DNA from 2 places in the Enterobacter ludwigii genome. Region 2 is predicted to be linked to the other one. Evidence: predicted binding sites of a transcription regulator. Region 2 holds the regulator's gene; the other holds the start of a gene.

Region 1 (14,846 bases), 1.9 Mb from region 2:
GGCGCGGCGAGAAAAAACGGGGTCGGTCAGCAGGGTGTTACCATCAATGTGCAACAACAGGCTTGCGTGTCCGAGCCACCATACCCCATTTCCCTGCGGCTGCTTAAGCGTTGCCGGCTGCCACCACTGGCGGATAAAGTCCTCATATCCGTTTGCCGGGGGGCGGGGTAAGCCAGCTTCATTGCGCGCTTTTCGCCAGCGATCAACGTCACCGGGCTGATGCCCGACGGGGTCAGTATTACGAAAACCGTTCGGTGTGTGATGTTTCAGGGAGGGGTCATACCAGGGATTTTTCCAGACCACAGCCACCTCCCGGATAAGACAAATTAACGCTCAGCCACCAGGCGGATAAAGTCATCCTGCTCAGTGTTGTCTTCAGCAACCGCGTCTTTCGCCGACGCTTTCTCTTCTGGTTCGTTAGCCTCGCACAGACGACGTAACAGCGCATTCTGACGTTTTTGTTGGTCAAGCAGCGCTTCCAGCAGTTCGATCTGCTCGTTTGTACGGGAACTGGCACGGTTTACGAAAAACCAAATGACAAGCCCCACCAGCAGAACAACCAACGAGATCATCAGGGATGCCATATTTAGCAGCCCTGAATTCAGTAACTCACCCATTTCACCACCTCAATAAAAACGTCTATCTTACCACTGGTGCGAAGGAAGGAAATCACCTTGAGAAAAAATGCGTGTTACCACGGAATAAACTTATTGATTGCGCAAACGCCGCTAAAAAACTGTACATCCTGATCGCACATCACATTGATAGTCTGCGTCCACAACACCACACAGGCTACCAGCACAATAATCAGAATCACCCAGCGTATTTTTTTCACTCCACACTCCGTCTAAAGGCCCGATATAACCAGGTTATCACGGCTATCTTAAACAAGGACTAACTGTACCGCCATCTGGTCGTTTTCAGAATCATGCACTTGTTTCATAGAGTAAACCGTTTAGGCTTACTGCATGACAACAAAGATAAAGAGGCAATGATGCATTTAATCATTCGTACAATTATTGCACTGGCCGTAGTATGGGTTGGCCTTCTGTTAACCGGCTATGGCGTGCTTGTGGGAAGCACCGAAAACGCCGCTGGATTAGGGATTCAATGCAAATACATGACCGCGCAGGGCATGAGCACGGCACAATATATTCATTCAGACAGCGGGATCATTGGTTTAACCAACTGCCCGGTTCTGCGTAAAACATCCGTCGTCATTGATAACGGCTAATCACCCCGATTGATACTGATAAAAAACGCCGCACTGTGTGCGGCGTTTTTTGTGCCCGTAAGGATCAGAACGGGTAGTCGTTATAGCCCATTTGTTCAGAAATCTTGCGTGCGGCTGTATGGAGAATCGCCACATACTCATGCAGACGTTCTTCAGAAAAGCGCAGGGTCGGGAAAGAGATACTCAGCCCGGCAATGACAACGCCAAAGCGGTCAAATACCGGCACACCGATACAGCGCAGCCCTTCTTCCTGCTCTTCGTTATCTTCGCCATACCCCTGCTCACGTACTTTGTCGAGCACGGCCAATAACTCGTCAGTGCTGGTAATAGTGCGTTCAGTGCTGCGCTTATATTCCACGCCTTCGAGGATCTGCTTCACTTCTTCGCGATCGCGCCACGCCAGCAGCACTTTGCCAATCGCGGTACTGTAAAGCGGATTACGACGACCGATGCGTGAATACATGCGCAGGTTGTACATGGAGTCGATTTTATGGATGTAGACAATGCTGTCTTCATCCAGTGCCCCCAGGTGGATAGTCTCTTTGGTCAGGCGAGAGATCTCACGCATCTGGATATCTGCGCTGCGGATCAAATCCACGTTTTGCAGCGCACGGGCCCCGAGCTCGAACAGTTTCAGCGTCAGAGAATACTTTTCAGACTCGCCTTCCTGTGCGACGTAACCCAGTGACTTCATGGTTTGCAAAAAGCGATAAACGGTGCTTTTCGACATCATCACACGCTGCGACAACTCTGTAATACCAATTTCACGCTCTTCTCCGAGCGCCTGTAAGATGCCAAACACCTTCAGCACGGAAGAAACAGAATCTGGCTGTTTATCCAAATCTGCAATTGCCATTTACCACCTCATAGAGAGTGTTTTATAAAAATCAGAACCGGTTTTTATTATAAATTCCCGTCATGTTACCTGCAATCGATCCTCGTTTACTTCGTTACAAATCTGCGACATAAAACTGAAATAACGATGCTAAAATAGTTACCCTGAGAATAATTTCACACTGAGCTTTTCATCCCTAATGGAAAAAAACCTGTCCGATGGCCTGCCTTTGCCTCAGCGGTATGGCGTTATCGCCACGATTGTTATCGGTATTTCAATGGCCGTCCTTGACGGTGCAATCGCTAACGTTGCCCTGCCAACCATTGCCAGCGACCTGCATGCCTCCCCTGCCAGTTCTATATGGATAGTCAATGCCTACCAGATAGCGATCGTGGTTTCACTGCTCTCGTTCTCTTTCTGGGCGATATGTTCGGTTACCGACGGGTGTATCAATGCGGCCTGCTGGTATTCACCTTTACTTCACTTTTCTGTGCCCTTTCTGATTCGCTGCATACTCTGACGCTTGCGCGTATAGCGCAGGGCTTTGGGGGGCGGCACTGATGAGCGTCAACACGGCGTTGATCCGCTTAATCTATCCGCAGCGTCATCTGGGACGCGGTATGGGGATAAACTCGTTTATTGTCGCCGTCTCGTCTGCGGCCGGGCCAACCCTTGCGGCGGCCATACTCTCTGTCGCGTCCTGGCAGTGGTTATTCGCCATTAACGTACCGCTGGGTATTGTGGCCCTCTTCTTTGCTCTGCGCTATCTTCCCGCGAACGGTCCCAAAAGCACGATGCCACGTTTTGACCTTATCAGCGCAGTGATGAATGCCCTGACCTTTGGCCTGCTGATTACTGCCCTGAGCGGCTTTGCACAAGGTCAGTCCCTTATACTTACCGCCGCGGAGCTCATTGCGCTGCTGGTGATTGGCTTCTTCTTTGTACGCCGCCAGCTCGCGCTCCCTGTCCCTTTATTGCCTGTCGACCTGCTGCGTATTCCTCTTTTTTCTCTCTCGATTTGTACTTCTGTTTGCTCATTCTGCGCTCAGATGCTGGCCCTGGTCTCTCTGCCCTTCTTCCTGCAAAGTGTGGTGGGACGTACTGAAGTCGAGACCGGACTGCTGTTAACGCCGTGGCCACTGGCGACGATGGTAATGGCGCCGCTGGCAGGGTATTTGATTGAGCGCGTCCACGCCGGATTGCTTGGCGCGCTGGGGCTTGCCGTCATGGCCACGGGGCTGTTCGCACTCGCACTACTCCCCTCATCACCCACCGATCTGGATATCATCTGGCGCATGATCCTGTGCGGTGCAGGGTTCGGTCTGTTCCAGTCGCCTAACAACCACACCATCATCACCTCAGCGCCGCGCCATCGCAGCGGTGGTGCCAGCGGTATGTTGGGCACCGCACGTCTGCTGGGACAAAGCACCGGCGCGGCCCTGGTCGCGCTGATGTTTAATCTTGCCGGGCAAAATGGCAACCACGTTGCACTTTTCACCGCAGGCGCCCTTGCCACCCTCGGCGCCATCATCAGCGGGCTGCGCATTACCCAGCCCAGAGTACAGGCATAAAAAAGCCGGGCGGATATCTCCAGCCCGGCTCATTGCTCTTCTTAGCGTTACTTCAGGTATTCACCACTGCGCAGCGCTTCAATACGTTTATCCAGCGGCGGGTGACTCATAAACAGCTCGCTCAGCGATTTTGATTTACCGTTAATGCAGAATGCCATAATGCTGGTCGCTTCCTGCGGTTCATAGCTGGTTTTCAGACGCTGCAGCGCGGCAATCATCTTCTCACGGCCAACCAGTTTCGCCGAGCCGGCATCCGCATGGAACTCACGGTGACGGGAGAACCACATGGTGATGATGCTGGCCAGAATACCGAATACCAGCTCCAGTACCGTCGCAACCGCGAAGTAGATCAGCGGGTTGCCGTTGCTCTCTTCCCCTTCATCGCGGTTCCCGCCCATAAAGCCTGCCGCGATCTGCGCCAGAATACGGGAGATGAAGATAACAAAGGTGTTCACTACGCCCTGGATCAGGGTCATGGTGACCATGTCGCCGTTCGCGATATGGCTGATTTCGTGAGCGATAACCGCTTCGGCTTCGTCACGGCTCATGTTCTGCAACAACCCGGTGCTGACGGCAACCAGAGACGCATCACGGCGGGCACCTGTGGCAAAGGCGTTAATATCTGGCGCGTGGTAAATGGCCACCTGCGGCATGGCGATACCCGCCTGCTGCGATTGCTGAGCCACAGTATTCATCAGCCACTGTTCCATATCGTTACGCGGTTGCTCAATGACTTCACCACCTACCGATTTCAGTGCCATCCATTTCGACATCAGAAGTGAAACGAATGAGCCACCAAAACCAAACAGCAGCGCCATAATCAACAGACCCTGAACGCTGCTCGACTGAATTCCTGTCAGGCTTAGCACGAGCCCGAAAACCACCATCACCGCAAGGTTGGTGAGCAGGAAGAGCGCGATTCGCATCATAATTTTCTTTTAACCTCAGTTTAACAAAGCGCACTATGCGATTACCCACATCGTATGGGTATTACGGCTATTTTCAAGCATCCATCGGGCGTAAGTCACCAGAAAGACACAACTTTACACAATTGGAAATTTGCCTGACGGGAGAATGCGGAACAAAAAGAAACAGGCACAATTTCTTGTGCCTGTTGGGGGATTATTTTGCCGGTGCGGGTTGCACGGCGGGCTTCGCCTTTTCCTGATTCGCCAGGTCAAGAGCGATATGCACCGTCTCGTCGAGGTAAGGATCCGGCTCCTGGTAATCTTTTGGCAGATCGTCCAGTTTCTTAAGCAGAGGCTTACCTTCACGCTTGAAGCGATCGTTGATACGCGCCAGACGCGTTGCATCATCTTCGTTGTTCTCTTTCTCACGCTGAGCGTAGTTGAGAGAAACAATATTCCGCTTATCTTTCAGGGCATTGAAACGAGCAATGTCCTTCATGATGTACTGGAATTCCGGATCTTTGGCGATGCGATCGTTGTGCTCTTTCAGCAGTTCAGGACCAAACTGCGTCATATCACCCGCTTTCACGTAGGTCGCGGCGTTAATGCTATCCCACGGCAATGCGTTATCTTCAAACTTCTCGCCGGTTTCAGTCTCTTCCGTGCCTGTCGGCATCATGATATCCGGCGTCACGCCTTTACGCTGCGTACTGCCACCGTTCACACGATAGAATTTCTGAATGGTGTACTGAACCGAACCCAGTGCAGGCCATTCCGGACGCAGCATCTGATCGTAGATACGATTCAGAGAACGATACTGCTGTACGGTACCTTTACCAAATGTCGGCTCACCGACAATCAGCGCACGGCCATAGTCCTGCATAGCGGCGGCAAAGATTTCAGACGCGGAAGCACTGAAGCGATCGACCAAGACCACCAGCGGGCCTTTGTAGTAGACCACACCATCATTGTCGGCATCTTCACGTACTTTACCGTTGTTATCGCGCACCTGAACCACCGGACCAGACGGGATAAACAGCCCGGACAGTGAAACCGCTTCGGTCAGCGCCCCACCACCGTTGCTGCGCAAGTCGATGATGACGCTGCTCACGTTCTGCTTTTCAAGCTTCTGCAGCTGGACTTTTACATCATCAGTCAGCCCAACGTAGAAGCCCGGGATATCCAGAACACCCACCTTCTCTTTACCCACGGTCTTCACCGACATTTTCACCGCGCGGTCTTCCAGGCGGATACGCTCACGCGTCAGGGTAACGATACGGGTTTTGGTGCCTTTACCGGCTGGCAGAATTTCAAGGCGAACTTTGCTGCCTTTCGGGCCTTTGATCAGCGCAACCACATCATCCAGACGCCAGCCGATCACATCGACCATGTTCTGTCCGGTTTGACCCACACCAACAATGCGATCGCCTACGCTTATCGCTTTGCTTTTCGACGCCGGGCCACCGGCGACCATTGAGTTGATCACGGTGTAATCATCGTCCATCTGCAGCACCGCACCGATACCTTCCAGAGACAGGCTCATTTCGGTATTAAACTGTTCGGTATTGCGAGGCGAGAGATAATTGGTATGTGGATCGATTTCGTGAGCGAAAGCGGTCATCGCCAGTGAGAAAACATCTTCACTGTTGGTCTGAGCCAGACGACGAATAGCGAATTTGTAACGACGCGTCAGCGTGTCACGGATCTCTTTTTCATCTTTGCCGGTCAGGTTCAGGCTCAGCTCGTCGTATTTTACTTTTCCATCCCACAGCGCATTCAGCTCGGCTTCGTCTTTCGGCCAGGGCGCTTTGCTGCGGTCCAGATTAAAGGTGTCGTTGCCGGTGAAGTCCATCGGACGTTCCAGCACTTTCAGCGCATACTGATAGCGTTCAAAGCGGCGCTTTTGCGACAGGTTATAGAGATCGTAGAACAGATCCAGCTTGCCTGAACGCAACTCGTCACCCACCCCGGATTTACGCTTAGCGAACTGCTCGACATCGCTGGCGAGCAGTACGTTATGGCTGTAATCCAGCAAGTTCAGATAGCGGTCAAAGATTTTGGCCGAAAAGGCCTGATCGAGATCGAACTGACGATAGTGCGAACGGGTGAAGCGTGAGGTCACACGCTCGCTCACCGTCGCGTGCTGCGTCTCTTCCTTGAGGACCGGAATTTGATCAACACGCGTGATATCGTCCACTGCGAAAGCATGGCCCGTTATAGCAAACAGGCCCGCCAACGCGGTGAGCTTAAAAAAAGTGTTCATGCCAGGCTTGGCCTCCGTTTCAGAACAACAAGTGTTCTGCGCGTACAATCATTGACATACCAGAAGTCAGCTGTACACGAACGCCATCTTTGGTGATTTCCAGTACGGTGGCGTCCATTGCGTTGTTACCCGCTTTCACCTTCAGTGCCTGACCCACGCTCAGGGCGTTAATGTCAGAAACCGGCGTATGGCGCGGCTCTTCACGAGGGGCGCGCGGGGCTTTAGCTGCTGGTTTGTCAGCACGCGGTTTGCGATCGTTATTATCGTTACGACGCGGCGCTGGGCGTGGTTTACGCTCACGACGAGGCGCTTCTTCCTGGCCGTTTGCCGCTGCGGCTTCGCGTTTTTTCGCTTGCTGTTCTGCACGTTGTGCCTGAACGCGTGCTTTGGCTTCTTCCAGCTGTTTACGTGCGTGCTCAACGTGCTGCTCGTCCAGCTCACCACAAGGGTTGCCGTCAAGATCAACACGCGTCGCGCCCGCTTTGATACCGTACAGGTAACGCCAGCTCGAAGTATAAAGACGTAAGGCGGAACGAAGCTGAGTTTTGCTGAGGTTCATTTCCCCCTCAACGCGTGCCACCAGATCCTGAAAAATACCGACTTTCAGGGGACGAGCTTCACCTTCAGCACTGAAGCACTGTGGGAAACGCTCGGCCAGAAATGCGATAACTTCTTTACTGCTATTCAACTTAGGTTGATTTTCCATGAAATTTCCTGATTACAACGGACGTTGCCAACAAGCGCAGGCATGAACAGGCGTCATTATAATGACGCTATCAGTAAATGCTACGTTATCCGTTGATTATCCTGCTACGCTCGCAAAGAATTTTTGATAATCGGTTGCGTCGAGAACGTTTTCGAGGTTCGCCACCAGCTCGCGCAGCCCTTGTTCGTCCTCGGTTGTGAAGCGACTGAAGACCGTGCTGTCGATATCCAGAACGCCAATAATCTGATTTTTTACCACCAGAGGCAGAACGATTTCAGAATTACTGGCTGCGTCACAGGCAATGTGTCCGTCAAACGCATGGACGTCTTCGACGCGCTGTACCTGATTAGTCGCGACCGCTGTACCACAAACGCCGCGTCCTACGGGAATACGCACGCAGGCAATTTTCCCCTGGAACGGGCCAAGCACCAGCGTTTCACCTTCCAGAAGGTAAAAACCGGCCCAGTTAACGTCTGATAGCCGTTCAAACAGCAATGCGCTAGTATTTGCCAGAGTGGCTAAGAAGCTGGTCTCACCCGCCATCAATGCCTTAAAATCGCGGTTAAGATCCGCGTAGAATTCTGTTTTGTTCATTATTCAATCACTTAGTTGTCTTACAAAATTACCGCATAGCCTATTAAAATAAGCATTAAATGCGCTCATGCTCAAGATGAATCCGTTCATGAGTTAATATAACGTTCAACAATACTTATTTGTGCGCAGCTGATGGCCTTAAAAACAACCAAAATTACGCCGACAAAAAAGATAACTGTCCATACGGTAAGCGAAGCTTTGCCTCGTGCACATTATCAGCGTTGCCCGCAGTGCGATACGCTTTTTATGTTGCCGAAGATGAAATCGCATGAAAGTGCTTTTTGCCCCCGCTGCGACGCTAAAATTCGCGACGGCCGCGACTGGTCGCTGACCCGCCTCGCCGCGATGGCCATCACCATGATGCTTCTTATGCCGTTTGCCTGGGGCGAACCGCTGCTGAAGCTGTACCTGCTTGGTGTGCGTATTGATGCCAACGTACTGCAGGGGATCTGGCAGATGACGCGCCAGGGTGACCCGCTCACCGCCGCCATGGTGCTGTTCTGTACGGTCGGCGCGCCGCTGGTGCTGGTCGCCGCCATTGCCTATCTTTGGTTTGGTAACATTCTGGGGATGAATCTCCGCCCCGTGTTGCTGATGCTGGACAAACTGAAAGAGTGGGTCATGCTGGATATCTACCTGGTGGGCGTCGGCGTGGCGTCCATAAAAGTCCAGGACTATGCGTTCTTGCAGCCCGGGGTCGGACTCTTTGCATTTATTTGCCTGGTCTTGCTCAGCATCCTCACACTCATTCATCTGAACGTCGAACAGCTCTGGGAGCGCTTTTACCCTCAGCGCCCGGCCACGCGACCGGATGAAAGTCTCCGGGTCTGTCTGGGGTGTCACTATACTGGCTTGCCCGACCCACGTGGCCGTTGCCCGCGGTGTCATATTCCCCTGAGACTGCGGCGCAACAACAGTCTGCAAAAATGCTGGGCCGCGCTGATTGCCTCGCTGGTCTTTTTGATCCCGGCCAATATGCTGCCGATTTCCATCATTTACGTGAATGGTGGGCGCCAGGAGGATACCATCCTCTCCGGGATCATCTCCCTCGCCCACAGCAACGTGGGGGTGGCGGCAATTGTGTTTATCGCCAGTATTCTGGTGCCGTTTACCAAAGTGGTGGTGATGTTTACCCTGCTCCTGAGTATTCACTTCAAATGTGAGCAAGGGTTACGTACCCGAATTCTGCTTTTGCGATTCGTCACCTGGATTGGCCGCTGGTCGATGTTGGATTTGTTCGTGATTTCGTTGATGATGTCGCTGATCAATCGCGACCAGTTATTGGCTTTTACAATGGGACCCGCAGCTTTTTATTTCGGCTCCGCGGTGATATTGACTATTCTTGCTGTGGAATGGCTGGATAGCCGCTTACTTTGGGATGCACATGAGTCAGGAAACGCCCGCTTCGCCGACTGAAGCGAGAATTAAAACAAAACGCCGCATTTCTCCATTCTGGTTGCTGCCTGTCATCGCCCTGATGATTGCAGGCTGGCTTATCTGGACGAGCTATGAAGATCGCGGAAGCACCATCACCATTGACTTCCAGTCTGCCGACGGCATTGTGGCCGGGCGAACCCCTGTCCGCTTCCAGGGGGTTGAAGTGGGTACCGTTCAGGACATCAGCCTGGGAAAAGGGCTGAATAAAATTCAGGTCCGCGCCAGCATTAAGTCCGATATGCAGGATGCGCTGCGCAGCGAAACGCAGTTCTGGCTGGTAACGCCTAAGGCCTCTCTGGCGGGTGTTTCAGGGCTGGATGCACTGGTTGGCGGTAACTACATCGGCATGATGCCGGGTAAAGGTGAACCGCAGGATCACTTTGTTGCGCTGGATACCCAACCAAAATACCGACTGAACAACGGCGATCTGATGATCCATCTGCAGGCACCAGATTTGGGTTCCCTCAACAGTGGCTCACTGGTTTATTACCGTAAAATTCCGGTAGGTCGCGTTTATGATTACGCCATCAACCCGAATAAACAGGGCGTGACGATTGATGTGTTAATCGATCGCCGCTTCACTAACCTAGTGAAAAAAGGCAGCCGTTTCTGGAACGTCTCCGGCGTGGATGCCGATCTCAGTCTGAGCGGTGCCAAAGTGAAGCTCGAGAGCCTGGCCGCACTGGTCAACGGTGCCGTTGCCTTCGACTCTCCGGAAAACTCCAGCCCGGCCACGGCAGATGACACCTTCGGATTGTATGCTGACCTGGCGCACAGCCAGCGCGGCGTGATCGTCAAACTCGCCCTGCCCGACGCTAAAGGGCTGAAAGCGGGTTCCACACCGCTTATGTATCAGGGATTGCAGGTTGGGCAACTCACCAAAATGACGCTCAATCCAGGCGGTTCCGTGACCGGTGAGATGACTGTCGACCCGAGCGTGGTTGATCTCCTGCGTGAAAAAACGCGTATCGAGATGCGCAGCCCAAAACTGTCTCTGAACGATACCAGCCTGAGCAATCTTCTGACCGGCAATACGTTTGAACTGATCCCCGGTGAAGGTCAACCCAGCAACAGTTTCGTTGTTGCGCCGGCAGATAAAGCGCTGCTGCAAAAACCGGGCGTCGTAACGGTAAAACTGACCGCGCCTGAAAGTTACGGTATCGAAGCCGGCCAGCCGCTGATTCTGCATGGCGTCCAGGTGGGCCAGGTACTGGAGCGTACGCTCTCTGAAAACGGCGTGAGCTTCTCGGTGGCTATCGATCCGCAATACAGCGACCTTGTCCATGGCGACAGTAAATTTGTGGTGAACAGCCGCGTCGACGTGAAGGTTGGCCTCGACGGCGTTGAGTTCCTCGGTGCCAGCGCCAGCGAATGGGTTAACGGCGGGATCCGCATTTTACCGGGCAATAAAGGCCCGGTGCGCGACAGTTATCCGCTGTATGCCAACCTGGACAAAGCGATTGAAAACAGCATGAGCGATCTCCCAACCACGACACTGACGTTAAGCGCCGAGACGCTTCCTGATGTCCAGGCTGGCTCCGTTGTGCTGTACCGTAAGTTTGAGGTCGGGGAAGTGATTGCCGTACGCCCTCATGCGGACGCGTTTGATATCGAACTGCATATCAAACCGGAGTATCGCAAGTTGCTGACACCGAATAGCGTGTTCTGGGCCGAAGGTGGTGCGAAAGTGCAGCTTAACGGTAACGGGCTGACCGTGCAGGCCTCCCCGCTTTCACGTGCGCTGCGCGGAGCGATCAGCTTCGATAACCTCAGCGGTGCGGGTGCAAACCTGCGTAAAGGCGATAAGCGTATTCTCTTCCCGTCTGAAACCGCTGCCCGTGCCGTTGGCGGGCAGATTACCCTGCATGCTTTTGATGCAGGGAAGCTGGCGGAAGGGATGCCTATCCGTTATCTGGGTATTGATATCGGGCAGATCCAGAAGCTGACGCTTATCACCGCGCGTAACGAGGTGCAGGCCACCGCCGTGCTCTACCCGGAATATGTTCAAACCTTCGCCCGCTCAGGCTCCCGCTTCTCGGTGGTGACGCCACAGATTTCGGCCGCTGGCGTTGAGCACCTCGACACCATCCTGCAGCCTTATATCAACGTCGAACCCGGTAAAGGGAATGCTCGCCGTGACTTTGAACTGCAGGAAGCCACGATCACTGACTCTCGCTATCTGGATGGCCTGAGCATTGTGGTGGAAGTGCCGGAAGCAGGCTCGCTGAACATCGGCACACCGGTGCTGTTCCGCGGGATTGAGGTGGGTACAGTGACGGGCCTGACGCTCGGTACGCTCTCTGACCGCGTGATGGTGGCATTACGCATCAGCGATCGTTACCAGCACCTGGTGCGTAATAACTCGGTGTTCTGGCTGGCCTCCGGCTATTCACTGGACTTCGGTCTGACGGGTGGGGTGGTGAAAACCGGCACCTTCAACCAGTTCATTCGTGGCGGTATTGCTTTCGCTACACCACCGGGGACGCCGCTGGCGCCGAAAGCGCAACCGGGCAAACACTTCCTGCTGCTCGAAAGCGAGCCGAAAGAGTGGCGTGAATGGGGCACTGCCCTGCCGCGTTAATCTCAGGGCTCCGGTGTCAACGCACCGGAGCCTTTATGTTACACTGCGCCCCTGAACTTTTCCCTGTGGTGTGCACGTGGCTCAAAACTCCGTATTTCTTCCTGAACAATTCCTGGCGCAGATGCGCGAGGCGCTTCCTTCTCACCTCTCGTTAGACGATTTTATCGCCGCCTGTCAGCGGCCGTTGCGCCGGAGTATTCGCGTCAACACGCTGAAAATAAGCGTCGCCGATTTTCTGGCGCTGGTCTCGCCGTATAACTGGCAACTGACGCCAGTACCATGGTGTGCAGAGGGTTTTTGGATTGAACGGGATGACGAAGCGTCGTTGCCATTGGGCAGTACCGCAGAACATCTGAGTGGTCTGTTTTATATCCAGGAAGCCAGCTCGATGCTGCCGGTTGCCGCCCTGTTTGCGGATGATAATGCGCCGGAACGCGTCATGGATGTCGCTGCCGCGCCGGGCTCCAAAACCACGCAGATTGCCGCCAGGATGGGGAATCGCGGGGCCATTCTCGCCAACGAGTTTTCAGCCAGTCGCGTTAAAGTTCTGCACGCTAACATCAGCCGCTGCGGGATCCATAACGTTGCCCTGACGCACTTCGATGGCCGCGTATTTGGCGCAGCCCTGCCAGAAGCGTTTGATGCCATCCTGCTGGACGCGCCCTGCTCCGGCGAAGGGGTGGTGCGTAAAGATCCTGATGCGTTAAAAAACTGGTCTGTGGAGAGTAACCTTGAGATTGCCGCCACCCAGCGCGAACTGATCGACAGCGCCTTCCATGCCCTACGTCCCGGTGGCACATTGGTTTATTCGACCTGCACCTTAAACCGTGACGAGAACGAGGACGTCTGTCTGTGGCTCAAGGCGCAATACCCTGATGCCGTCGAGTTCCTGCCGTTAAACGGCTTGTTCGCTTCAGCCAATGAAGCCGTCACGCCTGAAGGATTTCTGCACGTTTTCCCCCAGATTTATGACTGCGAAGGTTTTTTTGTCGCACGGTTGCGTAAAACGCAGGCGGTTGAGCCACTGCCAGCCCCGACGTTTAAGGTCGGCAATTTCCCCTTCGCCCCCATGAAAAGGCGTGAGGCGGAGCAAGTCACTACCGCCGCCGCTAAGGTCGGGCTTGCCTGGGATGACACATGCCATCTTTGGATTCGCGATAAAGAGATTTGGCTTTTCCCGGCAAATATTGAGCCGCTTATCGGCAAGGTACGTTTTTCCCGCATCGGGATCCGCCTCGCGGAAGTGCACAATAAAGGCTATCGCTGGCAGCATGAGGCTGTTATCGCCCTCGCCGGCAGCGAGAATACGTTCGCCCTGACGCACCAGGAAGCCGAAGAGTGGTACCGGGGCCGTGATGTATATCCGGACAACACGCCATCGCATGATGAAGTGGTAGTGACCTATCAGGGTTATCCGTTAGGGCTGGCGAAAAAGGTAGGCTCACGACTGAAAAACAGCTATCCGCGAGAGCTGGTTCGTGATGGGCGATTGTTTACCGGTAACGATCGCACCGGCTGAAAAAAGCGCATTTTTTTACTGGCGATTTTGCTCTCCTTGTCTACGATCAAAAATGGATGTCCATACTGGTCATACCAGATTTTGATAACACACCCGGAGAGCAATATGACGAAAACCAGCGTGCGTATTGGCGCTTTCGAAATCGACGACGCAGAATTGCGCGGCGAAGCACAGGGCGAACGAACGTTAAGTATTCCCTGCAAATCCGACCCGGACTTGTGCATGCAACTGGATGCCTGGGATGCCGATACCAGCGTACCGGCAATACTTGATGGCGAACACTCAGTCCTTTACCGTGAGCATTACGATAGTCAATCCGATGCCTGGGTCATGCGTCTTGCCTGACCTAAAGAGAACCCGCCCGAAGGCGGGTTATTTATTACTGAAGCTGCGCCAGCGTAAAGTAACCATCGAAAACGGCGCCGGTATCAATGTAGTGCAGGTTATTAAAATCATACCGCCGGTCAAGTGGCGTATGTCCGAACCAGAAATGGTCCGCACCGCCGATCCCCTGCCCTTTCCCGACCATAAACCCCATCAGCCGATCGCGATCCCATAGTACGTGCTGGGCGCTTACGGGTTTTTGCCAGCGGTATTCCGCTGCGGGATAGTCAGCGTGAGCAATCACATTCAAACCGTTTGCACAGGTTATCTCGATAATGTGCGGCAGTTCCCGACACGCATTAAGTAACGTCAGCGCCAGCTGCTGCTGTGTGTGCTCAAGGCGGGTAAACCAAATTCCGCCATTCATTGTCCAGAGTGCAAAATCATTATTATCAAGGCTGTCGATAGCCATTTGTTCATGGTTGCCCCGTACTGCACGAAATCATTTTTCATTCATGAGCTGTAAACATTTAATACTGTCAGGGCCACGGTCAATTACATCCCCTACGGAAATAAGCAAATCCTCATAAGGATTAAAATGCCGGCGTTTCAGTTCATCCATGAGCCACTGATAACAACCATGTATGTCGCTGACAACCCAGACGTGCCGCCACTTCCCACCATCGATTCGCTGATACATAAAACCTCCTTGCTTAAGTATAGACGCAGCAGAAATTGCAGCTGACACGTGCAGCATTCACAAAGCCAAACGAACGGTAAACCAAATGGAAATAAAGATCCGCGCGCTATTAATCCCTTTTTGCTGACTCTTTAGAATAAGGCATGAATTAAACGAGAGGTCTTAACGTGTCTA
Region 2 (14,846 bases):
GTTGGAGAACGCGGCGTTTTTATAGGCGTCCATCGCATCGCTAATCGGGCCTGCGGGCCAGACGATGGCCGCAACCGCCAGCACAATCAGCGCCACGATTTTCAGCGGAGCCAGGAAGTTACCCACGGTATCCAGCAGCTTGCCCGGATAGAGGGAAACCAGAATCACAATCGCGAAGTAGATCAGGCTGTAGATAAACAGCGGCATCGCGCCATCGCCAGTGAGCGGGGCAATCCCCACTTCGAAGGATACGGTCGCGGTACGCGGGGTCGCAAACAGCGGGCCAACGGCCAGATAACAGACGGTCGCCAGCAGAATGCCGGCCACTTTGCCAATCGGGGTGCTGAGGCTATCAACGCCACCACCGACTTTCGCCAGCGCGACGACGGTCAGTACCGGCAGACCCACAGCAGTAATCAGGAAACCAAACGCAGCGGTCCAGACGTGTTCACCCGCCTGTAAGCCAACCATTGGAGGGAAAATGATGTTGCCTGCGCCAACGAACAGCGCAAATGTCATAAAGCCCAGCGCGATGATGTCACGCGATTTTAAGTGATGGGTCATAAAACCTTACTGCCTGTGGATGTGGTGTTGAAAACATTGAGATTTTCGCTATCCCTGACGGGACGATACAGCGGAAAATTTGCTCAATTTCAGCGGGATATGCTCCCGTCCTGGCGTGGAGAAGAATAGTTTTTCGATTTACCACGCAAATACAGTCGGTATGACAGTATCTGGGGCGCAATTTAAACGCTTATAACGTTTAAAGGCAAGATGGGATCGTGAAACCAGAACAATATGCCAGCATCAAAAATCAGATCAGCACAATACGCTAATTATAAGAAAAACCCATGGCTAATCATGCGAACAAAAAACAGCCAGCCGTATAATATTCAGCCGCGTTTCGCTTGACTGCAAAGCAAACGGGCCAGCAAACGCTGGCCCGTGGAAAGGTAAACTGACACGCCTGTCGTCAGGCGATCTTTTTGGCAATTAATCGTTCCGGGATAACGAAACTGAAGCGGGTTCCCTTACCCAGCGTGCTTTGAATATCGAGACGGCTTTCATGATGATTCACCGCGTGTTTCACAATAGCCAGCCCCAGACCGCTGCCGCCGGTCTGCCGTGAGCGCGCTTTATCCACCCGGTAGAAGCGCTCGGTCAGACGCGGGATGTGTTCAGGTGCGATCCCCGGCCCGTTATCCTCTACGCTGAACTCAGCGCCCGTTGGCGTGCGCTGCCAGCGCACCACGATATCCGTCCCCGCTGGCGTATGATTCACCGCGTTATACACCAGATTGGAAATGGCGCTGCGCAGCTCATCTTCGCTGCCAAGCACCTTGAGCGTGTTGTCGACCTCGAAGGTCAGCTGATGCATTTTATGGCTTAACGTCTGCGCTTCGCGCTCCACCACCCGCAGCATCATCGGCACATCAATGGTGTCATTCAATGCCAGCGAGGGGGCGGCCTCAATTTTCGAGAGCGTCAGCAGCTGTTTCACCAGCCCTTCCATACGGTGCGTTTGTTCACGCATCGTATGCAACGCTTTCTCGCGCGGCGCGCCTTCCAGCGTTTGCTCCTGCATCATCTCCAGGTACCCCTGAAGCACCGTCAGCGGAGTGCGTAATTCGTGGCTGACGTTGGCAAAGAAGTTGCGTCGCGCCCCTTCCAGCTGGTGCATCTGGGTGACATCACGGGCAACCATCAGCCACTGCTGGTCGCTGTAAGGCATCACACGGATTTCCAGATGGCGCCCATTATTGAGCTTCAGGTTGTGGGGGCGGGTAAAATCACGCTTTTTCAGGTACAGCGTGAACTCGGGATAACGCAGAAGGTTGAGGATGTTCTGGCCATTATCGTCCGGCCAGCGCAGGCCCAGCAGCTGTTGCGCGAGGCCGTTACACCAGAAGATCGTCCCTTCTTCGGTCGTCAGAATGACAGCATCCGGCAGCGACTCAGCGCCGCTACGGAAGCGTTTGATCAGGCTTCCCAGCTCCCGACGCCGCTTTTTGTTACGCATCTGCATCTGGTGCAGACCGTACAGCAGCGGCTCCCAGCTTCCGCTTCCCGGCGGAGGCGTCATACTTCGGTCAACCCACAGCCACCACGAGAGGCGCAGCAGGTTCCAGAAATGCCAGATCAGAAGCCCGGTAACCGACGCCAGCAGAAACCACGGCAAATATCCAAGAAAGGCCCCCAGAATGAAGGCCGGAATACAGCATAAGATCAGTTCAAAGACGAGCCTTTTCCATGACAGACGTTCCAGCACGCGTCACACTCCTGTCATTGTTCAGAAACGGGTTGAAAAACGATAACCCGTGCCGCGGACCGTCTGCACCATGCGATCGTGGCCGCTCAGTTCCAGCGCTTTTCGCAGGCGGCGGATATGTACGTCAACCGTCCGGTCTTCGACATACACGTTAGTTCCCCAGACGTTATTCAGCAACTGTTCGCGGCTGTATACGCGCTCCGGGTGAGTCATAAAGAAATGCAGAAGTTTAAATTCGGTAGGCCCCATATCGAGGGGATTTTCACCGGTCATGACGCGGTGTGAGGTAGGGTCAAGGCTCAGTCCCTGCATCTCAATCACCTCTTCCACCGCCATCGGTGAAATGCGGCGCATCACGGCTTTAATGCGGGCAACCAGCTCTTTCGGTGAGAACGGTTTGGTAATGTAATCGTCCGCCCCCGTTTCCAGACCGCGTACGCGATCCTCTTCTTCACCGCGCGCCGTGAGCATCACAACCGGTATGTCGCGGGTTAGCGCTTCACGTTTCAGGTGTTTGATAAACTGCAGCCCGGAGCCGCCAGGCAACATCCAGTCGAGCAGAATCAGATCGGGCCAGGGTTCATTCAGCTGGTTCACCGCGCTGTCATAATCTTCCGCCTCAACCGGCTGGAAGCCATTTTGCTCGAGCACGAAGCACACCATTTCACGAATCGGAGCTTCATCTTCTACGACCAGAATACGTCTCGCCATACTTTGCCCTGTTTTATCTTATTTAAGTTACAAGTTTGTAATGCGGCGTCATTATGCGTCAGATTTATGACAGATTTATGAAAAACAGTACCACTATAAAGGGCAAACTGTTGTTTTATTACAGCGGTTATTTTCTGTTCCCTGACAGTTTATAATCCTGCTTTCTCTTTTTCGCCACGGATCAGCAATGCGCATACTACACACCTCTGACTGGCATCTGGGTCAAAATTTTTACAGCAAAAGCCGGGCGGCTGAACACGAAGCGTTCCTGAACTGGCTGCTGGATACGGCCCGCTCTCATGAGGTAGACGCCATTATTGTAGCGGGTGACATCTTCGATACCGGCTCGCCCCCCAGCTATGCGCGCGAGTTATATAACCGTTTTGTCGTCAATCTGCAGCAAACGGGCTGTCATCTGGTGATTGTTGCCGGCAACCATGATTCCGTCGCAACGTTAAATGAATCCCGCGATATTCTGGCGTTCCTCAATACTACCGTGGTGGCCAGCGCAGGACATGCGCCGCAGATCCTGAAAAAGCGCGACGGGACGCCGGGTGCGGTACTGTGTCCGATCCCATTTTTACGCCCGCGCGATATTGTCCAAAGCCAGGCGGGGCTTTCCGGCGCTGAAAAACAGCAGCATTTGCTGCAGGCTATCACCGACTATTACCACCAGCAGCATGCCCAGGCCTGTGCCCTTCGCGGTGACCAGGCGATTCCGGTGATTGCCACCGGGCACCTCACCACCGTTGGGGCCAGCAAAAGCGACGCGGTGCGTGACATTTATATTGGCACGCTGGATGCTTTCCCGGCACAAAACTTCCCGCCCGCGGAGTATATTGCCCTCGGGCATATCCACCGGGCGCAGGTTATCGGCGGCTGCGAGCACATTCGCTACTGCGGCTCGCCCATCTCGCTGAGTTTTGATGAGACCGGCAAAGCCAAAAGTGTCCATCTGGTGAGCTTTAGCGACGGCAAGCTCAGCGCCGTTGACACGCTGGAAGTGCCCGTCACCCAGCCGCTGGCGGTGCTGAAAGGCGATCTGGACGCCATCACCGCCCAGCTTGAACAGTGGCGCGGCGTGGAACAAAACCCGCCGGTCTGGCTGGATATTGAGATCGCCAGCGCCGACTACCTGCATGATGTACAGCGTAAAATTCAGGTACTCACGGAAGACCTGCCGGTAGAGGTGCTGCTGGTGCGCCGCAGCCGCGAGCAGCGCGAGAAAATTCTGCTCGGCGCTCAGCGCGAAACGCTCAGCGAACTCAGGGTGGAAGAGGTCTTTGAACGCCGGCTCTCCCACGAGGAGATTGACGACGCGAAACGCGCACGGCTGAACGAGCTGTTTACGCACACCCTGCATGCCCTGAACGATGAGGAAGAAAACGCATGAAAATCCTCAGCCTGCGTCTGAAAAATCTCAACTCACTGAAGGGTGAGTGGAAAATCGATTTTACCGCGGAGCCGTTTGCCAGCAACGGACTGTTTGCGATTACCGGGGCTACCGGCGCAGGGAAAACGACCCTGCTCGACGCCATTTGTCTGGCGCTGTATCACGAAACGCCGCGTCTGCAGAAAGTCTCCCAGGCACAAAACGATTTGATGACGCGCGACACGGCCGAATGCCTTGCCGAAGTTGAGTTTGAAGTCAAAGGTATTGCCTATCGCGCTTTCTGGAGTCAGAACCGCGCGCGAAATCAGCCCGACGGTAATCTTCAGGCCCCACGCGTCGAGCTGGCACGCTGTGAGGACGGTAAAATTCTGGCCGACAAAGTGTCGGATAAACTGGAACAAACGGCCGCCCTCACCGGGCTGGATTATGGCCGTTTTACCCGCTCAATGCTGCTCTCTCAGGGGCAATTTGCCGCCTTCCTCAATGCCAGACCTTCCGACCGCGCCGAACTGCTGGAAGAACTGACCGGAACCGAGATCTACGGTCAGATTTCCGCCATGGTGTTTGAGAAACACAAAGCCGTACGTAACGCCCTTGAGGTGTATGAAGCACAGGCTGCAGGCGTCGTGTTGTTGAGTGAAGAGCAACAGCAGCAGTTACAGCAAAGTTTGCAGGCACTTACTGACGAAGAAAAAACGCTGCTGGCGCAACAGCAGAATCAACAGAAAGATTTTCAGTGGCTTACGCGCAATGACGAGCTCATACGTGAGCAGCAGCGCGTTGCCACCTTGCAGCAACAGGCGCAACAGGCACTGACCGAGGCTGCGCCCGAGCTGGCAACGCTCCAGCTTGCTCACCCCGCCGCCCAGCTGCGACCACTGTGGGACAGCCAGCAAGAGCAAACCACCCGGCTGGGGCAAACGAAGCAGCGCATTGTTGAAGTAAATGCTCGCTTACAAGCAAAAACCGCGCTGCGCTCGCGTATCCGTAATACGGCCCAGCGTAGCCATGCACAACTGCAGACCGACCTTACGGCGCTGGCACAGTGGCTGGCAGAGCACGAGCGTTATCGTCAGTGGGGCCAGGAGATAGCAGGCTGGCGCGCCCATTTTGCACAGCTGAATCGCGATAAACATCAGATCGCCACGCTTTCCACGCGCATTGCTGAATTACGCCAGAAGCTGACAGAGATGCCGGAAAACGCCCTGACGCTCACGGCTGACGAGGTCAGCGTGGCGATGGAGCAACAGGCTCAGTCACGGACTTTCCGCCAGCGGCTGATGTCGCTTCAGGCCCGTTATCTGCCGCTGCAACAGCGTCTGCGCCAGAGCGGTGAAAGCCTGCAGAAAGCCCAGGCAGAGCAGGTAAAACTCAATGAAACGCTGACGCTGCGTCGCCAGCAGTACAAAGAGAAAAACCAGCATTATCTGGATCTTGAAACGCTCTGCAGACAGGAAGAGAAGATTAAAAGTCTGGAGGCAGAGCGTGCGCAGCTGCAGGCGGGACAGCCCTGCCCGCTGTGCGGCTCAACCTCGCACCCGGCGGTCACTGCCTATCAGGCGCTGGAGCTGAGTGCCAACCAGCAGCGTCGCGACCAGTTAGCCAAAGAGGTCGCTGCGCTTAAAGAGGAAGGATTGTTAGTTCTCGGCCAGGTGAATGCCCTGACCCGGCAGATCCAGCGTGAGACAGACGACGCTCAGACGCTCTCTCAGGAGGAGCAAGCGCTCACTAAAGAGTGGCAATCCGTTTGCGCGTCCCTGAATATCACTCTGAATATTCAGGAAGATATTGCCCCGTGGATGAACGAACAAGAGCAGTATGAGCGTCAGCTTTACCAGCTGAGCCAGCGTCTGACGCTGCAGCAACAGCTGAATGAACAGGACGCGCAGGCGCGTCAGTATCAACAGCAGCTGACGGCCACGCGCCAGGCGCTGGAAACGACCCTGCTGACGCTGTCACTCAACGTCCCGGAAGAAGGCACAGAGGCTGCCTGGCTGAACGAACGAGAAACCGAGTTCGCACAGTGGCAGGAAAAACACACTCAGCATGGCGTCATGCAGGAGCGCATGACGGCTCTGATGCCGCTGCTCGACACCCTGCCCGCCACAAACGACACAGAAACCGAACCGGCCATTCCTGATAACTGGCGCGAAACGCACGACGAATGCGTTTCTCTTCAGAGCCAGCTTGCCACATTGCAACAGCAGGAAAGCCTCGAAAGCGAGCGACTGCAGCACGCCACGACGCATTTTACCGCCGCATTGACCGCAAGCTGCTTCGCCGATCGGGAGGCCTTTCTGGCTGCACTGCTTGATGAAGAGACCATCCGCCGTCTTGAACACCGTAAGCAGACCCTGGAAAACCAGCTTCAGCAGGCAACCGCGCTGTTCGCACAGGCAAACCAGCAGCTGCAGGCTCATCAGACGCAGCGACCGGAAGGGCTGGAACTCGACGCGCCAACCCTGCAGTTGCAGCTACAGCAACTCGGGCAACAGCTTCGGGAGAACACCACTCATCAGGGTGAAATCCGCCAGCAGCTTAAACAGGACAGCGATAACCGTCAGCACCAGCTGGCGCTCATGCAGCATATTGAAGAGGCCGCGCGGCTGGCCGATGACTGGAGCTATCTGAATTCGCTGATAGGTTCCAGCACCGGCGACAAGTTCCGTAAGTTTGCCCAGGGGCTCACGCTGGATAATCTGGTCTGGCTTGCCAACCAGCAGCTAAATCGCCTGCACGGGCGCTATTTGCTGCAGCGCAAGGTCAGCGATGCGCTGGAACTCGAAGTGGTGGATACCTGGCAGGCGGACGCGGTGCGCGATACCCGTACCCTCTCCGGCGGCGAAAGCTTCCTTGTTAGCCTGGCACTGGCGCTGGCGCTTTCCGATCTGGTGAGCCACAAGACACGCATCGATTCGCTGTTCCTGGATGAAGGCTTCGGCACGCTCGACAGCGAAACGCTGGATACCGCCCTCGATGCGCTCGACGCGCTGAACGCCACCGGGAAAACCATTGGCGTGATTAGCCACGTCGAGGCGATGAAAGAGCGGATCCCGGTGCAGATCAAAGTGAAGAAGATTAACGGGCTGGGGTATAGCAAGCTGGATAAGGTGTTTGCGGTGGAGTGAGGGTGCCCTGCATAAGGGCACCTTCATCCCGCCCCCTCTCACGTAGGGAGAGGGAGAATGGCTATAGCGGCCAGAGCCACGCGGCGCCGCGCACGCCGCTGGAGTCCCCATGCACCGCTTTGCGGATCGGGGTTTCACACTCGCCGCCGAAGACCCACTGCTTCACCAGATTCGGTACCGTGGCATATAAACGGTCGACGTTGCTCATCCCGCCGCCGAGCACAATCACGTCAGGGTCAAGGATATTCACCACGTGCGCCAGAGATTTCGCCAGCCGCATTTCATAGCGGCTGAGAGCCAGCTCAGCCACCGGATCGTGTTCCCCGACCCGATGCATAATCTCGTTCCCCTTGAGTGGCTGGCCACTCAGGCGGTGGTAATCGGTGGCAAAACCGGTGCCGGAGATAAACGTCTCAATACAGCCCTGCTTGCCGCAATAGCACGGCACCTCGGCGCGGTATTTAAGTTCATCTTCATCCATCCACGGCAAGGGGTTATGTCCCCACTCGCCCGCCGTACCGTTGCCGCCAATATGGGCACGCCCGCCCAGGGCCACACCTGCGCCACAGCCGGTCCCGATAATGACCGCAAAAACGGTCTGGGCCCCTGCGGCGGCACCGTCAATGGCTTCGGAGACGGCCAGACAGTTGGCGTCATTTGCCAGACGCACTTCCCGGTTCAGGCGCTGACTTAAATCTTTATCAAAAGGCTGACCGTTGAGCCAGGTGGAGTTGGCGTTTTTAACCACCCCGGTATAGGGCGAGATTGAGCCCGGGATCCCCATCCCAACGGTGCCGGTCTGCCCTGTCGCCTGCTCAGCCATGTCGACCAGCCGGGCAATCGTCTCGATAGTCTGGTGATAATCATCGCGCGACGTAGGCAGACGGTGGCGGAACAGTTGCTCCCCCTGCTCGCTCAGTGCGATGACTTCTGTTTTGGTGCCGCCCAAATCAATCCCAATACGCACAAGACACTCCTCATTATTTTGATTATCAACAGAGTAGAAGCCCGCTTCCCGATTAGCAATGCAAGCGATGCGACAATTCGTTATCATGCCCGCTGATTTAACGACAAGGCCGTGGAAATTATCATGCTGTGGTTCAAAAATTTGATGGTTTACCGTCTCAGCCGCGACGTTTCGCTGCGTGCAGAAGAGATGGAAAAACAGTTAGCCGCTTATAGCTTTTCCCCTTGCGGTAGCCAGGATATGGCAAAAACCGGTTGGGTTCCTCCAATGGGTTCACAAAGCGATGCATTGACCCACGCCAGCAGCACGGGTCAAATCATCGTCTGCGCCCGCAAAGAAGAAAAAATTCTGCCCACACCGGTGGTCAAGCAGGCGCTCGAAGCGAAAATTTTCAAGCTTGAAGCCGAACAGGGCCGCAAGCTGAAAAAAACCGAAAAAGATTCGCTGAAAGACGAAGTTCTGCACTCTCTGCTGCCGCGCGCCTTTAGCCGTTTCAGCCAGACAATGATGTGGATCGATACCGTTAACGGGCTAATCATGGTGGACTGCGCCAGCGCCAAAAAAGCGGAAGATACGCTGGCCCTGCTGCGCAAAAGCATCGGATCGTTACCGGTCGTTCCGCTGGCGCTGGAAACGCCGATTGAACTGACCCTGACCGAATGGGTGCGCAGCGGTACAGCGGCCCAGGGCTTCCAGATCCTTGATGAAGCCGAGCTCAAAGCCCTGCTCGAAGATGGCGGCGTGATCCGCGCGAAAAAGCAGGATCTGGTGAGCGACGAGATCGCCGTACACATTGAAGCGGGCAAAGTGGTGACCAAACTGGCACTCGACTGGCAGCAGCGTATTCAGTTTGTGATGTGCGATGACGGCTCGGTGAAGCGTCTGAAATTCTGCGATGAGCTGCGCGATCAGAACGAAGATATCGATCGTGAAGATTACGCCCAGCGCTTTGACGCGGACTTTATCCTGATGACCGGAGAGCTGGCAGCGTTAATTCAGAATCTGGTAGAAGGCCTCGGCGGCGAAGCGCAGCGGTAATGCCTGCAGTGACCCTCTCCCGGCAGGGAGAGGGAATAAAACGTTTTATTTCAGGTAGCGGCACAGATAAGAGGTCGGTTCAGCAACCTGCAGATGGAATTCGCTGTGGCCAGGGACGTTGAACGCTTGTCCGGCAGAGTAAACTTTCCATTCTGTTTCCCCCGGCAGCAAGACGTTGAGCGCACCGCTGATCACCGTCATCTCTTCAGCTTCGGCTGTACCAAAGGTGTATTCCCCTTCAGCCATAACGCCGACACTGGCGCGGCCAGTGCTGCTGCTGGTAAAACCAATGGATTTCACTTTACCGGAAAAGTATTCGTTACTTTGAAGCATGAACTGGCCCTTATATTTTTAGATAAAAATTCACTATAGGGGCCATGATCATCACCTGTCACGCAAAATCATTAGATCAACAGCTCTGCGGCCAGCCGGGCCATCAGAACATTGGACAACAGCACCGGGACATCCAGCGCCTTTTGCAGTAAATCACGGTGGTGCTGGTGGAATCCAAGGCAGTCCAGAATCAACACATCGGCCCCTCTCTCCAGCAGTTCCCGTCCTGCCTCAATCAGCGCGGCCTCGCTGTCCCAGAAGGGATTGGCCAGCGCATACAAAGGCTTTTTTTCGAGTACGTGCCATTTTGCCGTCTGGTTGTCCATGAGCTCTTCAATGGGAACAATGACCCCCACCTGATGCCCGTCAACAATGGAGGCCACCAGCGGCGGAATGATCCGCATCGGCTCCAGCAAAATCGCATTACGCGCGATGAGTCCCTTAACAGGTGCAGTACTCATCAGTAAAATAACGTCATAGCCTTGATTATCGAGCACTTCTATTACGCTCTGCAGCGAGCGCTCGATTTTCTGACGCGAAACATGCGCCAGTTTACCGTCACTTAATAACGTCGCCAGGGGATCCTCCCCCGCCTCTACAGCGTAGTCTTCCATGACCTCTTCCCGACTCATCTTCCCCAGCAGGCTTAGATGCGTTATCTGTTGTTCAGATACATGCTCGGTTAAGAGCGGTAACACTTCGCTTACAGGGACCACACCAATAGTGAGGATCGCCAACGTCGCCTTCATCTTCATCGCCTTCCATTACCGCTAAATCTTTCACACAGGTACAGGCTCACTACGCTGCACAGTTCGTTTTTTCAACAAAACAGCACCAAGCGTAGCAGGTGATCCCCATCGCGAAATGTAAAGATCGCCTGCCCGTTACGGAGTTACCTGTAATAACTAAATATTAACTCCTGCTTAACATTTGCGATGAGTAAAAAGTGTGATTCAGGCACGGTATTTAGCCCTTTAGGAATTCATTCACGACTTATCAGGATCTTCGTAGCGCCGTTTGGCATCCAGCGCTTCCTGTTCAGTTTCATGTTCACTGATCAGAGAGTCTGGTTTGGGGTGATCGGCACGCAGCTGATACCAGGTGACGGTTTGATCGCCATTGCCTTTTTCAACGGTAACGATGCGTGCTTCACGTGGATAGGGAGGTCTGGTTGGCATAGCTCATCCTTTTTTTATGTCTGAGCTATAAGTATAGACGCCGCTTAGCTGGCACAAGCCAAACGCAGGGCGGTAATAATCTGAATTACCACGTCCTCGGGTGAAGCGGAAGCATCCACAACGTGGTGTGCCGCTTCGCGGTATAACGCATCGCGTTCGGCCAGCACTTCGCTCACCTCTTCGCTGAGCGGCCGGGAGGTCAGCGCAGGACGTTGTCCCTCTTCCGGAAATGCTTCCAGCCGCCCTACCAGGGCCGAAACGGGTGCACTGAGGTAGATGACAATCCCTTTCTCGCGCATAAAGCGACGGTTACACTCGGCGAGAACAATGCCGCCACCGGTTGCGATAACAGCAGACGGCGTGGTGACCGCCTTCAGCGCGGCCGTTTCACGGGCGCGAAAGCTCTCCCACCCCTCTTGCTCAACGATTTCCGCGATGCTTTTCCCGGCTTCGGTTTGCAGCCAGTGGTCGGTATCAACAAACTGACGATCGCACGCGCGTGCCAGTTCCAGGCCAACGGTGGTTTTCCCACAGCCGCGGGGGCCAACTAAAAAGATGGGTTGGGTCATAACCAGGTGTTCCCCTTGATGCCGGATGGCCGAAGAGCGTAAAGAAATAATTGCAGAAGATGTTGCGTTTACTTTACTGCAAAGCGGTACGGGATGACAACCCTGCGGAGGCCATACTGTACCACAAAGTGACAATGGTTATCATTACGCAGTGCGACGCTTGACTTCGAGCAGCCACTTATCAAGCTCTGCGGCGAACTGCTGGCGATCGCGCTGGGACAGGCTGTCTGGCCCGCCGGTCTGCACGCCGCTGGCGCGAAGCGTATCCATAAAATCACGCATGGTGAGTCTTTCACGAATGGTCGCCGGCGAATAACGCTCCCCTCTCGGGTTCAGCGCCGCCGCTCCCTTTTCAATCACTTCCGCGGCCAGCGGGATATCCGCCGTGATCACCAGATCCTCGGGACTACACAGACGCACAATCTCGTTATCCGCCACGTCAAAGCCAGCCGGAACCCGCAACGCGCGAATAAATCGGGAAGGCGGTACGCGAATATTCTGGTTCGCCACCAGCGTAAGCGGCATCTGCACGCGCTCGGCCGCGCGGAATAAAATCTCTTTAATCACATTCGGACACGCGTCCGCATCAACCCAAATCGCCATATTGTCTCCCCATAATGATTCTGCCGACTATTGTCGCCTGCATTTCGTTGTTAAGCTATCAATCCGAGAAAACAACGCATAATGACGGAGAATCGTGATGGATAAGAAAATCGGGTTTATCGGCTGCGGTAACATGGGCAAAGCCATCCTGGGTGGCCTGATCGCCAGCGGACAGGTGCTGCCGGGTCAGATTTGGGTCTACACCCCATCACCGGACAACGTCGCCGCGTTACGCGATCGGTACGGGATCAACGCAGCCGAAAGCGCCCAGGAAGTGGCTCAGGTAGCCGATATTGTCTTTGGCGCCGTCAAGCCGAACATCATGATCAAAGTGCTGAGCGACATCACCACCAGCCTGAACAAAGAGACACTGGTCGTATCGATTGCCGCGGGCGTCACGCTCGATCAGCTGGCGCGCGCGCTGGGTCATGACCGTAAAATCGTACGCGCTATGCCGAATACCCCGTCACTGGTCAACGCCGGCATGACCTCCGTCACGCCTAACGCGCTGGTGACGTCGGAAGACGTGGCGGATGTCCTGAACATCTTCCGCTGCTTCGGTGAAGCGGAAGTCATTGCCGAATCTATGATCCATCCGGTAGTGGGAGTGAGCGGTTCAGCGCCTGCGTATGTCTTTATGTTTTTAGAAGCGATGGCCGACGCCGCGGTGCTTGGCGGTATGCCACGAGCGCAGGCGTATAAATTCGCTGCACAGGCCGTGATGGGCTCTGCCAAAATGGTGCTGGAGACCGGTAAGCATCCGGGTGAACTGAAAGATATGGTCTGCTCGCCTGGCGGAACCACTATCGAGGCGGTGCGGGTGCTGGAAGAGCGCGGCTTCCGTTCGGCCGTTATTGAAGCGATGACAAAATGCATGGAAAAATCAGAGAAACTGAGTAAATCCTGATTATCTGAGCCGGACGTCAGGCAGCCACCTCGGTGCGGCCGCGTCCGGCATTTTTCGCCTTATACAGCGCCACATCGGCCGCTTTTAACCACTCCCGATAGTGCCCGAACTGCGGTCCCCAGGGCGCGACACCGACGCTAATACGCAGAGATTCCTTGGGCGCACACGGTAACGACAGCGTTTCCAGCCGCTCATGTACGCGTGACATCACGGCGATGGCACTGTCAGCCGCCGTCCGGGACATGATCACCGCAAACTCATCCCCGCCAAAACGGCCTATCGCATCCCCGGAACGCACCGTTAGCTGCAGTTGCCGCGTCAGGGCGATGATCGCCTCATCACCCACATCGTGGCCCCAGGTGTCATTGATATTCTTAAAATGATCGATATCGATAAGCAAAATCGTGGCGGTGCAGTGGTTGCGGCGACAGTGTTCAAATTCATTTCTCAGCAGCACTTCCCAGTGCCGGCGATTAAAGACGCCGGTCATGCCGTCGCGGGTACTCATCAGCTCCAGCCGCCGTTTATGCTCTGCAAGCCTGATGGCAGTACGATGGCTGAGCCAGGCAAAAAGCATCGGATACAACACCAGCACGGGAAGCGTTAGGCCCCATGCCAGAGGCTCCGGGTTAAAGACAGCCACCCGGCCCACGACGGGGAGCGTCACCAGGGAAGACAGAAGGGTTAACATCATGCCGGTAAAAAACAGCCGACAACCGCCGGACCCCATCATGTTCATTCCCACCATCATCAGCAGCGCTGCCGTAGGTAGCGCATTGATCCCCATCATGCCGATCCAAAGCCCGGCAATAATGGCATCAATCTTCAGATTAAAATGTTCCTGCAGATGAGGAGAAGCAGCGCGGCAGGACCACTGCCAGGCGAAATGGGGCCAGATAAATGCCCACCCCACCAGGAACAACCACCAGACGCCGGATACAGAAAAGGTGACCAGCACACCAGAGAGGGGGAAGAACATCGCTGCCAGTCCGACAACCCGCGCCAGCCGGGCTCGCCGGGCAAACGGGATCCCGGAACGGTGGGGGTCATCCTGAGAAAGGGTCATATTCCACTCTTCCCGAATGCGCTTTATGTTGTAATAAGATTCATCATTCATCATTTTTGGGAATATTCTGAAATATTTCCCAAATTATAGAGAGGGGGCTTACGGGGAAAGTATGAAATTTCGGGTGAGCCGCCGGGGCCACTCACCCGATAGGACTACACGTTTTTCTTCAGACAGGCACTCATGAACTTGCTGCGATCGTCGCCTTTGAGGGACTGTTCGGTTGCTTTCGCATTACACTCGCGCATTTTTTGCTGCTGCGGCGTCAGGCTTTTCTCACCCGGTTTTGCGGCACCGTTTTTGAGGCAACCGCTCATGTAGGTCTTACGGGCATCGCCCTTCAGGCTCTGCGCAGTCGCCTGTTGATTACAGGTGGTCATGCGTTGCTGCTGCGGCGTTAATGTTTTCTCTTCCGCGTTCGCCGATGAGATCAGGAACAGACCCGAGAGCAGAGTAACCAGTAATGTTGTTTTCATTGCACCATCCTTTTGTGAACATTCACTGTAAGTCTGGTTCGTGACAGGAAAAAAACCACCCGGCAGATGTAATTTCCGCCGGGCTTTTATTATTTCAGCCCCAAAGCCGCTTTCATGGTGTAGAACAGATCTGTTTGATCGGTCAGCCCTACCACGTTTGCCGCATGCGGACCGTATGCTGCGATGCGCAGCTGGGTTCCGGTATGCT

What was found. The regulator PhoB, encoded in region 2, activates phosphate uptake and scavenging genes when phosphate is short. The targets are predictions, from matches to a motif close to CTGTCATAAAACTGNCNNAT.
Region 1: the regulator PhoB is predicted to act here: its motif matches at 2,195-2,214, upstream of kdgR (DNA-binding transcriptional regulator KdgR).

What each region holds. Positions count from the first base shown of each region.
Region 1 is NZ_CP017279.1:2,018,795-2,033,640, forward strand. It holds gene BH714_RS09500 (MBL fold metallo-hydrolase) at 1-303, opposite strand, end outside; gene BH714_RS09505 (YebO family protein) at 327-617, opposite strand; gene mgrB (PhoP/PhoQ regulatory lipoprotein MgrB) at 692-835, opposite strand; gene BH714_RS09515 (YobH family protein) at 995-1,234, shown strand; gene kdgR (DNA-binding transcriptional regulator KdgR) at 1,299-2,090, opposite strand; partial or broken gene BH714_RS09525 (MFS transporter) at 2,269-3,640, shown strand; gene htpX (protease HtpX) at 3,688-4,569, opposite strand; gene prc (carboxy terminal-processing peptidase) at 4,763-6,811, opposite strand; gene proQ (RNA chaperone ProQ) at 6,831-7,517, opposite strand; gene BH714_RS09545 (GAF domain-containing protein) at 7,614-8,111, opposite strand; gene yebS (membrane integrity lipid transport subunit YebS) at 8,244-9,527, shown strand; gene BH714_RS09555 (PqiB family protein) at 9,496-12,129, shown strand; gene rsmF (16S rRNA (cytosine(1407)-C(5))-methyltransferase RsmF) at 12,206-13,648, shown strand; gene BH714_RS09565 (YebV family protein) at 13,754-13,993, shown strand; partial or broken gene pphA (protein-serine/threonine phosphatase) at 14,028-14,672, opposite strand; gene BH714_RS09575 (VirK/YbjX family protein) at 14,840-14,846, shown strand, end outside.
Region 2 is NZ_CP017279.1:123,063-137,908, reverse strand. It holds gene brnQ (branched-chain amino acid transporter carrier protein BrnQ) at 1-564, opposite strand, end outside; gene phoR (phosphate regulon sensor histidine kinase PhoR) at 974-2,269, opposite strand; gene phoB (phosphate response regulator transcription factor PhoB) at 2,291-2,980, opposite strand; gene sbcD (exonuclease subunit SbcD) at 3,168-4,373, shown strand; gene sbcC (exonuclease subunit SbcC) at 4,370-7,501, shown strand; gene mak (fructokinase) at 7,563-8,468, opposite strand; gene rdgC (recombination-associated protein RdgC) at 8,592-9,506, shown strand; gene ppnP (pyrimidine/purine nucleoside phosphorylase) at 9,552-9,839, opposite strand; gene BH714_RS00610 (AroM family protein) at 9,911-10,588, opposite strand; gene yaiA (protein YaiA) at 10,826-11,017, opposite strand; gene aroL (shikimate kinase AroL) at 11,062-11,586, opposite strand; gene BH714_RS00595 (YaiI/YqxD family protein) at 11,731-12,189, opposite strand; gene proC (pyrroline-5-carboxylate reductase) at 12,287-13,096, shown strand; gene adrA (diguanylate cyclase AdrA) at 13,113-14,216, opposite strand; gene psiF (phosphate starvation-inducible protein PsiF) at 14,318-14,638, opposite strand; gene phoA (alkaline phosphatase) at 14,728-14,846, opposite strand, start outside.